DNA from 2 places in the Streptomyces sp. NPDC101237 genome. Region 1 is predicted to be linked to the other one. Evidence: riboswitches for the same ligand, from Rfam matches in the RefSeq annotation. Region 1 holds a riboswitch; the other holds the start of a gene.
The links. Region 1 has a riboswitch for thiamine pyrophosphate ahead of thiO (glycine oxidase ThiO). Riboswitches for the same ligand answer to the same signal wherever they lie in the genome.
Positions count from the first base shown of each region.

Region 2: it holds a riboswitch for thiamine pyrophosphate, as region 1 does, so the genes downstream of both, ACIRQ9_RS19785 (thiamine ABC transporter substrate binding subunit) here and thiO (glycine oxidase ThiO) in region 1, are expected to answer to the same signal.

Region 1 covers NZ_JBIWNY010000016.1:211,667-216,157, forward strand. Annotated here, with positions in the region: gene ACIRQ9_RS24910 (NAD(P)/FAD-dependent oxidoreductase) at 1-752, opposite strand, end outside; TPP riboswitch at 881-992, shown strand; gene thiO (glycine oxidase ThiO) at 990-2,159, shown strand; gene thiS (sulfur carrier protein ThiS) at 2,156-2,356, shown strand; gene ACIRQ9_RS24925 (thiazole synthase) at 2,360-3,154, shown strand; gene pknB (Stk1 family PASTA domain-containing Ser/Thr kinase) at 3,254-4,491, shown strand, end outside.
Region 2 covers NZ_JBIWNY010000012.1:51,119-55,609, forward strand. Annotated here, with positions in the region: gene ACIRQ9_RS19780 (ABC transporter permease) at 1-166, opposite strand, end outside; gene ACIRQ9_RS19785 (thiamine ABC transporter substrate binding subunit) at 202-1,272, opposite strand; TPP riboswitch at 1,349-1,456, opposite strand; gene rlmN (23S rRNA (adenine(2503)-C(2))-methyltransferase RlmN) at 1,474-2,580, opposite strand; gene ACIRQ9_RS19795 (hypothetical protein) at 2,714-2,926, opposite strand; gene ACIRQ9_RS19800 (hypothetical protein) at 3,008-3,214, shown strand; gene ACIRQ9_RS19805 (tetratricopeptide repeat protein) at 3,395-4,045, opposite strand; gene ACIRQ9_RS19810 (cytochrome P450) at 4,341-4,491, opposite strand, start outside.

The DNA.
Region 1 (4,491 bases):
GAGCCGGTCAGCCAGGCGGTCGCGGGACGGGCGCCGATGCCGACCACGACCGCGCCCGCGGGCACCCGCGAGCCGTCGTCGAGCACCACGGCGCCGGGTTCGACGCGCGCCACGCGCGTGTGCGTGCGCAGGTCGGCCCCGCTGTCGGCGTACCAGGCGGCCATCGGCGCGGCCACCTCGGCCGGGAGCGCTCCCGCGAGCGGCCGGTCGGCGGCCTCCACCACGGTCACCGCGCAGCCCGCCTCGCGGGCCGCGGTGGTGAACTCGGCGCCGATCCAGCCCGCGCCGACGACCACGATGTCGTGCTGCCGGGCGAGCACGGGCCGCAGCCGCTCGGCGTCGTCCAGGGTGCGCAGCAGATGGACGCCGGGCACGCCCTCGGTGCCCGGCAGCGTGACCGGCTCGGCGCCGGTGGCGAGCACCAGGACGTCGTAGGGCACCGGGCCGGCCTCGGTGTCCAGCTCGCGGTCGGCGGGGCGCACGCCGAGCGCGTCGCGGCCCAGCGCCAGCTCGATGCCGAGCGTCTCGAAGTCCACCTCGAAGGCGGAGCCCTCCGCCTTGCCGAGCAGCACCGCCTTGGAGAGCGGCGGCCGGTCGTAGGGCTGGTGCGGTTCGGCGCCGATCAGGGTCACCGTGCCGGCGAAGCCCTGTTCGCGCAGGGCCACGGCGGTCTGCACCCCGGCCATGCCCGCGCCGACGACGACCACGCGTCGCGTCTGTGACGTGCTCCGTCGCTGCGTCTGCTCGCTCACGTGATCACCATAGACAAGAACGATAGACACCTGACAAAGAGTCAGTCAGCGGGCGTGCTGAGTGACCTGTTCCACACCGCCCGGCAGGCCGTCTTACGAGGGCGCGGCGGCGCGGGCTAGGGTGGCCGGGAAGCACACGCGGGAGCCCGGACGCACCGGGCTGAGAGGGAGGCTGGCGGCCTCCGACCGTACGAACCTGATCCGGGTCATGCCGGCGAAGGGAGGGGCTGGACGCCCATGTCCGCACATACGTCCGACGTCCTCGTCATCGGGGGCGGCATCATCGGCCTGGTCACGGCCTGGCGGTCCGCGCAGCGCGGGCTCGCCACCGCCGTCGCCGACCCCGCGCCCGGCGGCGGCGCCGCGCAGGTCGCGGCGGGGATGCTGGCCGCGGTCACCGAACTGCACCACGGCGAGCAGACCCTGCTCGGGCTCAACCTGGCCTCCGCCCGCCGCTATCCCGGCTTCGCCGCCGAGCTGACCGAGCTGACCGGCCACGACCTCGGCTACCGGCGCTGCGGCACGCTCGCGGTCGCGCTGGACGCCGACGACCGCGCGCACCTGCGCGACCTGCACGCCCTCCAGCAGCGGTCGGGGCTGGACTCGGTCTGGCTGTCCGGGCGGGAGTGCAGGCGCCTGGAGCCGATGCTGGCGCCGGGTGTGCGCGGCGGGCTGCGGGTGGACGGCGACCACCAGATCGACCCGCGCCGGCTGGCGGCCGCGCTGGTGACCGCGTGCGAGCGGGCCGGGGTGGTCTTCCACCGCGACTGGGCCGAGCGCCTGGCGGTGGTGCGGGAGCGGGCCACCGGCGCCGTCACCCGCGCGGGGCAACGGCTGGCCGCGGACCGGGTGGTGCTCGCCGGCGGCAGCCTGAGCGGGCGGCTGGCGGGAGTGCCCGAGGACGTGCTGCCACCGGTGCGGCCGGTGAAGGGGCAGGTGCTGCGGCTGACCGTGCCCGCCCGGTACGCGCCGTTCCTCAGCCGGACCGTGCGGGCCGTGGTGCGCGGCGGCCATCTCTACCTGGTGCCCCGGGAGAACGGCGAGCTGGTGGTCGGCGCGACCAGCGAGGAACTGGGCTGGGACACCACGGTCACCGCGGGCGGGGTGTACGAGCTGCTGCGCGACGCGCACGAGCTGGTGCCCGGCATCACCGAGCTGCCGCTGACCGAGACCCGGGCCGGGCTGCGCCCCGGCTCCCCCGACAACGCGCCGCTGCTCGGGCCGACCCGCCTGGACGGGCTGCTGCTGGCCACCGGGCACCACCGCAACGGGGTGCTGCTCACCCCCGTCACGGGAGACGTGATGGCGGAGGTGCTGACCGGCGGGGAGCTGCCGGAAGAGGCCCGCCCGTTCACGCCGAAGCGTTTCGGCCCCGTCCCCGGCGCACTCCTGGAGCAGACCGCATGAACATCTCCGTCAACGGGGAGCGCCGGGAGATCGACCCCGGCACCGCTCTCGACACGCTCGTGAGGTCCCTGACGGCCGCGCCGTCCGGGGTGGCCGCCGCGGTCAACGAGACCGTCGTACCGCGCGGCGAGTGGCCGGGCACGGCGCTCGCCGAAGGTGACCGCGTGGAAGTCCTGACCGCCGTACAGGGAGGCTGAGCCATGGCCGACGACCCGTTCGTGCTCGGAGGGACGGCGTTCTCGTCCCGGCTGATCATGGGGACCGGGGGTGCGCCCAGCCTGGAGGTGCTGGAGCGGGCGCTGGTGGCGTCCGGGACCGAGCTGACGACCGTCGCGATGCGGCGGGTGGACCCGGGGGTGCGGGGATCCGTGCTGTCGGTCCTGGAGCGGCTGGGGATCCGGGTGCTGCCGAACACCGCGGGGTGCTTCACCGCCGGGGAGGCGGTGCTGACGGCCCGGCTGGCCCGGGAGGCGCTCGGGACCTCGCTGGTCAAGCTGGAGGTCATCGCCGACGAGCGGACGCTGCTGCCGGATCCGATCGAGCTCCTCGACGCGGCGGAGACGCTGGTCGACGACGGGTTCACGGTGCTGCCGTACACCAACGACGACCCGGTGCTGGCCCGGCGGCTGGAGGACGTCGGGTGCGCGGCGGTGATGCCGCTGGGGTCGCCGATCGGGTCGGGCCTCGGGATCCGCAACCCGCACAACTTCCGGCTGATCGTCGAGCACGCGCGCGTGCCGGTGATCCTGGACGCGGGGGCCGGCACGGCCTCCGACGTGGCGCTGGCGATGGAGCTGGGCTGCGCGGGAGTGATGCTGGCGTCGGCGGTGACCCGGGCCCAGGACCCGGAGCGGATGGCGTCCGCCATGCGGGCCGGGGTGGAGGCGGGACGGCTGGCCCGACTGGCCGGCCGGATCCCCTTCCGGCACTTCGCGGAGGCGTCCTCCCCCACCGAGGGCCGGGCCGTCCTGGACCCCGAGCGGCCCGCCTTCTGACCGGCGGCCCGTGCCGGGTGCGTCACAGCTGCGCTGCAAGTCCATGGGGAAATCTGTCTCACCTGTGGGGGTTTCGGCTGCGGCTCGTACACTCGCGGGGTGGATACGACGCTTCAGGACCCCCTGGTCGGGCAGGTGCTCGACGGCCGTTACCGCGTCGACGCGCGGATCGCCGTCGGTGGGATGGCCACGGTCTACCGGGCCCTGGACGTCCGGCTGGACCGGATACTCGCGCTGAAGGTGATGCATCCGGCGCTCGCCGCCGACGGATCCTTCGTGGAGAGATTCATCCGGGAGGCCAAGTCGGTCGCCCGGCTGGCCCATCCCAACGTCGTCCAGGTCTTCGACCAGGGCACCGACGGGCCGTACGTGTACCTCGCCATGGAGTACGTCGCCGGCTGCACCCTGCGTGACGTGCTGCGCGAGCGCGGCGCGCTGCAGCCGCGGGCCGCGCTGGACATCCTGGAGCCGGTGCTGGCCGCGCTGGGCGCCGCGCACCGCGCCGGATTCGTGCACCGGGACATGAAGCCCGAGAACGTGCTGATAGGCGACGACGGGCGGGTCAAGGTCGCCGACTTCGGGCTGGTGCGGTCCGTGAACACCGTCACGAGCAGCACCGGCGCCGTGCTCGGGACCGTGTCGTACCTGGCGCCCGAGCAGATCGAGAACGGCGCCGCCGATCCCCGCGTCGACGTGTACGCGTGCGGTGTCGTCCTGTACGAGATGCTCACCGGGGAGAAGCCGCACGACTCGGACTCGCCCGCGGTGATCCTCTACAAGCACCTCCACGAGGACGTGCCGCCGCCCTCCGCCGCCGTGCCCGGCCTGGCCTACGAGCTGGACGAGCTGGTCGCGCACGGCACCGCCCGCGATCCCGGGGCCAGGCCCTACGACGCCGTCGCGCTGCTGGCGCTGGTCCGCCGGGCGCGGGCCGCGCTGCGGGACGACCAGCTGGACGCCGTACCGCCCCAGGCGCTCGCCGCCGCGCGTGACATAGCCGAGGACCGGACGAGCGTCATCCCCCGCTCGCTCACGGTGCCTGCGCCGCCGCCGGCCGGCGAGCCGGACCACCGGGTCCTGACGACCAGCCGCTTCGAGGCGCCGCCGGTCCCCGAGGGCCGGCACGGAACCCGCCGCAGGTCCCGGGGCGGGGTGGTGACCCTCGTCGTCGCCGTCCTGGTCCTCCTCGGCGCCGGCACCGGGATCTGGTACATCAACTCCGGGCAGTTCACCAAGGTCCCGCCGCTGCTGTCGAAGACCGAGGCGCAGGCCACCGCGCAGCTGAAGGAGGCCGGGCTCGGCATCGGGAAGGTCGAGCACGCCTACAGCGACACGGT
Region 2 (4,491 bases), on a different contig from region 1:
GCGCCTGCCAGGTGGTGAACCACAGGACGTGCCGGATGTCCGGCCGGCCGACGACGTCGGCGATCCGCCCGAACCGCCAGCCGCCGTCCGCCTTCAGACCGCGGCTGACGATCGCCGCGACCGGCCAGGCGAAGAAGACGGCGAAGAACGCGACGGGCACGGCCATCAGGCCGAGCCGCGCCGCGCCTGCGCGCCTGCCGGTCACTTGAGTACGAGCGAGGTCCACGCCTTGACCCACTGGTCACGGTCGGCGGCGATCCTGTCGGGCGCCATGGTCTCGGGGGCCTTCGCGGCCGGACCGTACTTGGTGAACTCGGCGGGCACGCCCGCGCCCTCGACCACCGGGTAGACGAACATGTTCAGCGGCATGTCCTCCTGGAACTCCTTGGAGACCAGGAAGTCGAGGAACGCCTTGCCGCCCTTGGAGTTCGAGGCGTTGCTCAGCAGCCCGGCGAACTCGATCTGCCGGAAGCAGGTGCCGGCCGCGACGCCGGTGGGCGCGGTGCCCGGCTTCGGGTCGGCGTAGATGACCTCGGCGGGCGGCGAGGAGGCGTACGACACGACGAGCGGCCGGTCGCCCTTGGCCTTACGGCCGCCGGCCGAACCGGAGAACTCCTCGTTGTAGGCCTGCTCCCAGCCGTCGACGACCTTCACGCCGTTGGCCTTGAGCTGCTTCCAGTAGGTCTGCCAGCCGTCGTCGCCGTACCGGGCGGCGCTGCCGAGCAGGAAGCCGAGTCCCGGCGAGGAGGTGGCCGCGTTCTCCGTGACGAGGAGGTTCTTGTACTGCGGCTTGACCAGGTCGGCGAAGGAGGCGGGCGGGGCCAGCTTGTGCTCGCTGAAGTACGCCTTGTCGTAGTTGACGCAGATGTCGCCGTAGTCGACGGGCGTCACCCGGTGCTTGCCGGCGTCGAGCTGGTAGTCGGTGCCGACCCGGTCGAGGCCCTTGGCCGTGTACGGCTGGAAGAGGCCGTTGTCGAGCGCCCTGGACAGCAGGGTGTTGTCGACGCCGAACAAGACGTCGCCCTGCGGGTTGTCCTTGGTGAGGATCGCCTTGTTGACGGCCTGGCCCGCGTCGCCGTCCTTGAGGACGCGCACCGTGTAGCCGGACTGCTTCTCGAAGTCCTTGAGCACGTTCTTGGAGACGGCCCACGAGTCGTGGCTGACCAGGGTGACGGTCTTGGAGTCGGCCGGGGCGCCCGAGGACGACCCGCACGCGGACAGCGTGAGCAGACCGAGTCCGACGGCCGCGGACACGAAGGTCTTGGTGTGCACTGGTGTTTTCCTCCTGGGGTGGACCAGGAAGAGACGCGGCCCCACCCGGTGGAACCACCCGGGCAGGGCACAACAGCTTGAGTGATGACCGAACTTCCTACCCAGAATGACCTGGGCGAGGTTCAGAGGGTCTGCGGCCCGATTGCCGCACTCTCAGCGCTGTGGCGCTCCCCTGTCGGAATATGAAGATGTGTCCAGATCCTACCGCTCGGTCGCCGCCAGCTGACCGCACGCTCCGTCGATCTCCTGGCCACGGGTGTCCCGGACGGTGACGGGTACGCCGTGCGCGGCGATCGCCTCGACGAAGGCCTTCTCGTCCTCGGGCCGCGAGGCCGTCCACTGGGAACCCGGCGTCGGGTTCAGCGGGATCAGGTTCACGTGCACGGGCTTGCCCTTGAGCAGGCGGCCCAGCCGGTCGCCGCGCCACGCCTGGTCGTTGATGTCACGGATGAGGGCGTACTCGATGGACAGCCGCCGGCCGCTCTTCTCGACGTACTCGAAGCCGGCGTCCAGGACCTCGCGCACCTTCCACCGGGTGTTCACGGGGACGAGGGTGTCGCGCAGTTCGTCGTCGGGCGCGTGCAGGGAGATCGCCAGCCGGCACTTGAGGCCCTCGTCGGCGAACCGGTGGATCGCCGGCACCAGCCCGACCGTCGACACGGTGATCCCGCGCTGCGAGAGGCCCAGGCCGTCCGGAGCCGGGTCGGTCAGCGCCCGGATGGCGGTGACGACCCGCTTGTAGTTGGCCAGGGGCTCGCCCATGCCCATGAACACGATGTTGGAGAGCCGCGCCGGACCGCCGGGCACGTCCCCGTCCCGGAGCGCCCGCATCCCGTCCACGATCTGGTGGACGATCTCCGCGGTGGACAGGTTCCGGTCCAGACCCGCCTGCCCGGTCGCGCAGAACGGGCAGTTCATCCCGCACCCCGCCTGTGAGCTGATGCACATCGTCACCCGGTCCGGGTAGCGCATCAGCACGGACTCCACGAGCGTGCCGTCGAACAGCCGCCACAGCGTCTTGCGCGTGGTCCCCTCGTCGGTCGACAGATGCCGGACGACGGTCATCAGCTCCGGGAACAGCGCCTCACGCAGCCGGTCCCGGGAGCCGGCCGGAATGTCCGTCCACTGCTCGGGGTCGTGCGCGTACCGCGCGAAGTAGTGCTGCGCGAGCTGCTTGGCACGGAACGGCTTCTCCCCGATCTCGGCCACCGCGTCCTTGCGCTCGGCGGGCGTGAGATCGGCGAGATGCCGCGGCGGCTTCTTGGCTCCGCGCGGCGCGACAAAGGTGAGTTCTCCGGGCTTGGGCATGGTGGTACCAGTGTCGCAGATCCACTTGGGTGACCTGCGGCTGTCTTCGCCTACGGCTGTCGTCAGCAGGCGTCACCGGTCGTCACCGAGTGGCCTCGCACGGCCCAGAGACGGCCCGTGTGTCGATCACTCGTCATTCTCCCGCCGGGCCCATGGCAACGGAGATCGCTTCTCGCTCGGGTAGGAACGTGATCGGGGCCGAGTACGCGGCCAGGTCGTTCACGCGGACCAGGCACAGCTCGCTGGGTTCGATCTCGGAGCCGGACAGGACCACTTCGGTGCTCTCGACACGGCCCCGGGCGACCCAGTACGGGTTGCTGCTGTTCCGCCAGAGTTCGAACGTCACGGGTTTGAGGTTGCCGCACTGCGCTGATGGTCTGCCTGGACGGGACGGCATGACGGCCGGCGTTTGCGCGATCATGAGCACATGGACTCGTGGATGATCAAACACTTCTCCCAGGCCAACCCGGCGGGAACCGGGCAGGATGACGTGCCTGCGCTGCTCCGTAGAGTCGCAGACTCCATCGAACGCCGCGGCTCGGTTCAGGTTCAGGATCTCGTCATGCATACGGAGATCACCGCGGACGGCCCTTGGCCGAGCCTCACGGTGTACTTCCACGACACCGAAGACTGATCCGGACTTCCCCCGGAGCGCTTTGCCCTTCGTCCGCTTCCTTGTCAGGTCGATCACAGGGGTCTGCCCACGTCGGCCAACACCCCCTGCGCCTTGGTCAATCGTCCGCTGAGGTCCAGCGTCGACCGCGGCCGCTCGTGCCTGACGGTGTCAGCCGCCGCACGCGGTCTCGTGCCACCCCTACGGAATCTGGAGCCTCTCGCGGGCTGCCGCCACCCAGCGCAGGACGCCATGCGATTCCGTGTCCTTGGCCAACTCGCCGGCCTCCTTGAGAAGCGCCACCGCGTCGTCCCACTGATGCTGCTCGGCGGCAAGCTCGGCGAGTGTGATCAGATTTGCCGCAACTCCCGGCAGGAACCCTAGCTCCCGGCGTAGGCGGGTGGACTCCTCGAAGTGTTCTCTTGCCGCGTCAAGGCGTCCGGCCATGTGGTCGGCGAAGCCGAGGTGCCGAAGGACGTAGGAAAGGGTCAGCCGGTCATCGGCCTGGGTGGCGAGGTTGCGGGCCCGCATGAAGGCGGGCAACGCCGTCTCCGTGTCGTCGCGGACCACCTGGTGGAAGGCACCGACCCAGAACAGTGCCTCGCCTTCGCCCCGCACGTCGCCGATTCGCTCATACAGCTCTGCTGCCCGCTCGAACAGTTCGAGCTCAAGGGCGTTCGCTACTCGACTGTCCAGGAAGCGGGCATGTTCTACGCGGCCACGGGCTAGGGCGACGTCTGCCTCAACCGCATCGAGCCCCAGCTCAGCATTGACGAGTGTGTCGCTGTCACCACCGAAGACGGCCCGCTCGTATGAAAGATTTGCCTGCTCGATTCGCGTATCCGCAGTCATGTGGTGATCGTACGATCACTGCTCACCCGTATGGCGAGGAATTACGACCACTCTCCCCAGCTCCCTCCTCGTCTGCCGTCGACCCACACACGTGGAGCGGGCGTGGCCCCAGGCGTCCATGAGGTAAGGAAACCTGTAACAGCTCTCGTCCTACATGGTCATGACGCCGGCCGCACCGCCGCATGGCGTGGCTCAGGTGACACAGGGGAGGACCGTCGCCGGACCGGGTGCGCCGACCGGGCTCGGACGCTTCTCGTGGCGGGATCAGCGGCGGATCCGCGCCCGGGTCACCAGGTCACCAGGTCACCGGCAGCGTTCGCGGGCCGCGGATCAGGCCCTGGCGCTGGAATTCGACCTCCTCGGCGGGGACGGCCAGGCGGATGGCCGGGAAGCGGGTGAGGACCGCGGCGATCATGACCTCGGCCTCCATGCGGGCCATGATGGCG